DNA from 2 places in the Clostridium sp. HBUAS56017 genome. Region 2 is predicted to be linked to the other one. Evidence: predicted binding sites of a transcription regulator. Region 2 holds the regulator's gene; the other holds the start of a gene.
The links. Region 2 encodes NrdR, which represses ribonucleotide reductase genes. Its sites were predicted from a motif close to CACNANATNTNGTG; they were not measured.
Positions count from the first base shown of each region.

Region 1: a site for NrdR is predicted at 2,011-2,024, ahead of FAY47_RS13945 (anaerobic ribonucleoside triphosphate reductase). Genes of this name have one in related genera too.

Region 1 is NZ_SULK01000016.1:33,050-36,490, reverse strand. It holds gene FAY47_RS13945 (anaerobic ribonucleoside triphosphate reductase) at 1-1,993, opposite strand, end outside; gene FAY47_RS13940 (DUF3048 domain-containing protein) at 2,260-3,261, shown strand; gene FAY47_RS13935 (DegV family protein) at 3,420-3,441, shown strand, end outside.
Region 2 is NZ_SULK01000002.1:51,054-54,494, forward strand. It holds gene sigE (RNA polymerase sporulation sigma factor SigE) at 1-50, shown strand, start outside; gene sigG (RNA polymerase sporulation sigma factor SigG) at 132-905, shown strand; gene FAY47_RS02455 (YlmC/YmxH family sporulation protein) at 1,011-1,277, shown strand; gene nrdR (transcriptional regulator NrdR) at 1,353-1,808, shown strand; gene pgeF (peptidoglycan editing factor PgeF) at 1,953-2,693, shown strand; gene FAY47_RS02470 (response regulator transcription factor) at 2,705-3,418, shown strand; gene FAY47_RS02475 (sensor histidine kinase) at 3,408-3,441, shown strand, end outside.

The DNA.
Region 1 (3,441 bases), on a different contig from region 2:
GAATATTAGTACTACTACATTTAGGACATTTTGCTTCATGACTATGAAGCGATTCTCCACATTCCTTACAATATCTTATATGAAAATTCACTCCCATATAGCTTATATTTGTATTTTTGTATGCATAATTAATTATATCCATTATACCTTCGCCTGTAGGATTGTCATCAACTTCTATATAACTAATATGTCCTCCATTACATAGCTTATGATATGGTGCTTCAATATCAATTTTTCTCTTAATTGATATTGCATATCCTACTGGTACATGATAACTATTTGTATAATATTCTTTATCGGTTACTCCTGGTATTATTCCAAATAGCTTTTGATCTTGCTTTATAAACTTTCCAGATAACCCTTCTGCTGGAGTTGCATATGTACTCCAATTCAACTGAGTTTCCTCTGTCATTTTATCTACTTGTTCCCTTAAGTAAGAAATAATTTTATACCCTAATTCTCTTGCTTCATCGCTTTCTCCATGATGCTTTCCTGTTAAAGCAACAAGTGTTTCTGCAAGGCCTATAAATCCAATTCCCCATGTTCCTTGTTTTAAAATTGGTTCTATCGAATCATTTTGATCTAAATTTTCAGAACCTTTCATTAAGTATTGTCCTGCTACGAATGGTAAATCTTTAACCCTCAAATTCTTTAAAACATTATATCTATGCAATAATGATTCTTTAGCCAAATCAATTTTCTCTTGAAATAACTTAAAAAATACATCAATATCTTTCTTAGCTAATATACCTATTCTTGGCAAATTTATTGTTGTAGGAGCAATATTTCCTCTTCCCTTACAACCTGGCTCTCCATTAACATTTTTCATAAGATAAGTTCTGCATCCCATTGTTGCAGGCATATATCCTTTTTCATAATATTCTTTATTAAAATCAGAATCTATATTCATAAATGTTGGATTCATCCTCTTTGCTGCAACCTTGCAAGCTAACTTATATAAATAATGATATGGATCATTCTCTTCTCTATTAACGCCTTCTTTTACTCTAAAAATTATGTTTGGGAATATTGGTTGCTCCCCTTTACCTAATCCTTTATCGTATTCTTCTAAAAAAGCTTCACATACTAAAGCTGCATCCTTTGAAGTTGGAATACCCAAGTTTACTGAACTAAATGGAACTTGAGAACCTGCTCTTGAATGCATTGTATTTAGGTTGTAAACAACCCCTTGCATAGCCTGATGAACTCTTTCCTTTAATTTTGTTTCAACCACTTCATTTATTTTTTCTTCCTGAACTCCTAGGCTTTTTAATTCATTTATGATTTCTTGTCTTGTAGGTTCTACAAAAACAGCCATATCATTATCAAAATCCGGATGTGATTGACCTCCAAACATATCGTTTTGAGTTGATTGTAAAAGTATACATGAGAGCTCAGCAGCACTCTCAATTCTTTTTGGTACATTTATAGTCCCATATCCTGTATTAAATCCATGTTCCAATAATTCTCTAGTAGGTATATGTAGACAGTTTGTTGTTAAATTGTAACTATCTAAATCATGATAATATAAATCTCCAGTTTCATGAGCTTTCGCTAAATACTTTGGCATAGCTGAAAGATTATGCCACTTATTTGACTCTGATGCTATTCTCAAAAGTTTTGAACTGAAATTATTTCCTACATTAGCATTATCCCTATCTGTTTCAACACCAATTTTTTGTATTGCTTTCATTAAATCTGACTTAATATCTCTAATCTTTGTTCTTTCTTTTCTATAATTGGAATATGCTAAAGCAATTTCCTTATGATTAGTATCCTCTAATGCTTTCTCAACATAATTTTGAATTTCTTCCACTGTAATTTTATTTTTTTCAGTCATCTCTATATACATAACGACCTTCTGTACAGCTTCATAAATTTCACTTGTTTTTAAGTTAAGACCTTCTTCTCCGGAAGCACCTTTTATAGCATGAGTTATTTTGTCAGCATTAAACTCAACTTCTCTTCCGTCTCTCTTCACAACATATAGCAACAGCTACACCCCCGCTACACAATATATAGTAGTGGTTTAAACCACAAATGTTATTATACTTCATAAAATTACATATATCAAATTACTGAAAAAATCAATTAATCATCTATATCATTATTTATTACTATATTGTTCTTCTTTTCTCACTTTTTTAGAGTATTCTACTTTTATGACCAATATTTTAATTAGATTCTATGGAATTTATTTCCTGTTTGCATTAGAATTAAACTATACCGCCACTTCAAAAATACTTTAGGAGGCTAAATATGAAAAAAATTTTTTTAATTATTTTTTCATTATCAGTTTTACTTATAGGTTGTCAAAATAAAACCATATCTTCTACAGATAATATTAAAGAAAAACCAGAAGAAAAATATTACAGTTACTATACCGGTAAGGAATGTACCGCTGACGATAACAACAAACCTTCTTTCATGGGAATGATTGAAAATTCTTCACAAGCTCGTCCACAAAGCGGAATTTCATATGCAGATATTATCTATGAAACTTCTGCTGAAGGTGGAATTCCTAGATTTATAGCTTTATTCCATGATAATTTGCCAGAAGTAATCGGTCCTATAAGGAGTGTTCGCCCATACTTCATAGATATTGCCGAGGAACTTGAACTCCCCTTTGCTCATTGCGGCGGCTCAGAAGATGCATTAAATAGAATTTCAAATGATAAAAATTTAATGAGCATAAATGAAATTTCTGAAGGCTCCTATTTCTGGAGAGATAATAAAAGAAAAGCTCCTCACAATTTATATACTTCCTCGGAAAACATAACTAAATATATTATTAGTAAGAATTTAGAAATTAAAAACAAACCCTTTTTAAGTTTTAATAGTGAATATTATTCTAATTCAGAATTTACTGAAGCAAACAATTTAAGTATCACTATTAATAAAGGATACAACACATCATATAACTATAAGGATGGTCTGTATACAAAGTCTATGGATGGCAAAATTTCTATTGATGCATTAAATAATAATCAATTAAATTTTTCAAATATAGTAATACAAAAAACAAATATAAATCTAAGCAGTGATAACTTACATTTAAATATAGACCTCTTAGGCAAAGGAGAGGGATATGTTTTATCTGGAGGTAAGGTTATAGATGTAACTTGGGAAAAGTCAGCCAAAGGCTCAAGAACTATATTATATGACAAATCAGGAAACAAGGTTCCCCTTTCTCCTGGAAAAACAATTTGGCATATAGTTGATAAAAAAAATGATATATCCATAGGAACTCCTTCTAAATGATAATATTGCAGAAAACTAGCTAAATGTTGGGCTAACTATACTTTCCATTATGGAAGTCAGGTAGTCCAATATTTTTATTGCCTAACATTATCACTTCTGATATAGTTAACATTATCACTATTGATAATAATTTTGTTACATATATTGGAGGTATTACTATGCAGAAGATCGCAATAATAA
Region 2 (3,441 bases):
AAAAGAAAATTATTAATAGGTTAAAAAAAGAAATTAGTAGAATGCTATAGTTTGTCTTTAGTATAAAAGAATCTTCTATCGGAGATAATTATTAATGCAGTTAGTTATTACTTCCGAAGGGGTTGATGATATTGATCATTAATAAAGTAGAAATATGTGGAGTAAATACATCTAAACTCCCAGTACTAAAAGAGAAGGAGAAGAGATCGTTACTTATACAAATGCATAATGGGGATAGTATGGCTAGAGAGACCTTTATAAAAGGTAATTTAAGGCTTGTGCTAAGCGTTATTCAGAGATTTAATAATAGAGGAGAAAATGTAGATGATTTATTTCAAGTTGGATGCATTGGATTAATGAAAGCAATAGACAATTTCGATTTAAATCAAAATGTAAAATTTTCTACATATGCGGTACCTATGATTATTGGAGAGATTAGGAGGTATTTAAGAGACAATAATTCAATTAGAGTTAGTAGGTCTCTTCGAGATATTGCATATAAAGCTTTAGTTGTAAGAGATAAATTAATAAAGGACAATAATAAAGAACCTTCTATATCGCAAATTTCAAAAGAACTTAATCTACCTAGAGAAGATGTTGTATTTGCTCTTGATGCTATTCAGGATCCAGTATCACTATATGAACCTATTTATCATGATGGTGGAGATGCAATTTATGTAATGGATCAGGTTAGTGATAGTAAAAATACTGATGAAAGCTGGCTTGAAAATATATCGATAAAAGAGGCTATGAAGAAATTAACAGATAGAGAAAAACTCATATTAAATTTAAGATTTTTTAATGGAAGAACACAGATGGAAGTTGCAAATGAGATTGGTATATCTCAAGCACAGGTATCTAGGCTTGAAAAAACAGCATTAAAGCACATGAGGAAAAATGTTTAAAGGCGTTAGGAATATTCTAACGCCTCATTTATTAGAATATTAAGTTATAATAATTTACAATTTGAATATAATGTATAAAAATCAAGATAAAGTCGGGGGATAGGTATGGAGGAAAGTTTAAATTCAATAAATGCAATGAAGATGATGGAAGTAATAGATATAAATGCTGGAGCTAAAGTTGGATTTATTAAAGATATAAAGATTGACTGTGATGAACATAGAGTTTTATCTATTATTTTACCAGGTGAAACTAAAGGATGGTTCTCTAAAACAGAAGATATAGAAATACCGTGGAACAAAATAATTAAAATAGGTCTAGATGTAATATTGGTAGATATAAATGGGACTAGTAATAATAATATTTGTGAATAATACTGGATATAGGAAAGAAAAATATGTATAATAACTTTATGAATTAAATAAACATAAGGAAAGGCGAGAATAAACATGAGGTGTCCCTTTTGTTCCTGTGAAGAGAGTAAAGTTGTTGATTCTAGATCGACAGATGATAATAATACAATAAGAAGAAGACGAGAATGTTTAGGTTGTGGAAAGAGGTATACAACTTATGAAAAGATTGAAGATATTCCTATTCTTGTTGTGAAGAAAGACCTAACTAGAGAAAACTTTAATAAAGAAAAAATAATTAATGGACTTATAATAGCTTGTCAAAAAAGACCGATTTCAAGAAAGCAAATTGAAGATATAGCAGATTATATTGAAAAAACAATTTCAAATGGAATGTTAACAGAAGTTCAAAGCAAATATATTGGTGAAATGATAATGGATAAGTTAAAAGAAGTTGATGAAGTTGCTTATGTTAGGTTTGCATCTGTTTATAGACAGTTCAAAGACATAAACACTTTTTTGGAAGAGATTAAAAATTTAATGACTACTAGTTAATTTGTAGGTATAATAAAGCTGCTGAGATTAATCAGCAGTTTTTTATATATTCCTAAAGTTAATCTTAGGTTAATTATTTTCATAAAAATAGATGGGAGAACTTTATAATGTTAAAATGAGGTTATAAAGTATTAAGGAGGAGTAATGAAAAGAATAGAGTTAAAAACCTTAAAAAGAATGAAGGATTATTTAGTTATAGAAAATGAAAAAACTAAGGTTGTTTTTTCTACAGCAGAAGAGAGTAAAAATTTTAATAGAAATACAGAGGAAGGACTTAATAACATTAATGGACTTACTAGAGAATTTCGCGTTGACAAAGTTATTTACTTAAGGCAAATTCATTCGGATACTATTTTTTCTTATAATGGAGAAAATGGCGAGGAACTCATAGAAAAAGAAGGGGATGCTATAATAACTAATGTTAGAAATAGTATAATAGGTGTTTTTACTGCTGATTGTGTTCCTGTAATTTTAGTAGATGAAGTTTCAGGTTCTGTTGCAGCAATCCATTCTGGATGGAAAGGAACTTTCAGTTCAATAACAAAGAAAACAGTTAGAAAGATGGAGAAAGAATATAGTGTGAATACAGTAAATATTAAAGCATATATTGGGCCACATATTAGAAAATGCTGTTATGAAGTTTCACAAGAATTGAAGGAAAAGTTTTTGTTAGAAAAAGGAATTGATGAAAAAATATTATTTAATGATAGAAATTTAAGCTTAGAAGAATGTATATTTAAAGATTTACGGGAATGTGGGATAGAAGAAGAAAATATTAATTCTATATCACTTTGTACTCATTGTTCTAATGAAGTTAAATTGTATTCATATAGGGCTTCAAATGGAGCATACGGAAGATTATTTTCATTTGTATTAATAAAATAGGGGGGATAAAAGTGGCAGAAGAAAAAATATTAGTAGTGGATGATGAAGAACATATTTTAGAACTTTTAAAATTCAATTTAGAGAATGTAGGTTATAAGGTTTTTACAACTAATAATGGAATAGATGCATTAAAGTTTGTAAAGGAAAATAAACCTGATGTTGTATTATTAGATTTAATGCTACCAGGGATGGATGGTTTTGACGTTTGTAAAGAGATAAAGAATAATAAGGATACTTCAGGGACTGCGATAATAATGCTAACTGCAAAAGGGGAAGAATTAGATAAAATACTTGGATTAGAGCTTGGTGCTGATGATTATATAACAAAACCATTTTCAGTAAGAGAGTTGCTAGCAAGGGTTAAAGCGTTGATTAGAAGATTGACAAGTGTAAAAGATTATAATGAAGAGTCTTTTGAAAGTGGAAGGTTGAAGATAAATTTTGAAAGACATGAAGTTTTAATTGAGAATAATAAAGTAGATTTAACCTTGAAGGAATTTGAGTTGTTAGAAATATTGATAAAAAATAAGGGGAAGATACTTCAGAGAGAAACTTTATTGGATAAGGTTTGGGGGTATGAATATATTGGAGAAACTAGAACTGTTGATGTTCATATAAGATATATAAGAAAGAAAATAGAGGAAGATGATAAGAATCCAAAGTATATTGAAACCATAAGAGGAGTAGGGTATAGATTTAACCCTTTAGATAGTGATGAGAAGTAAGATATTAGCTAGTGTCATAATAA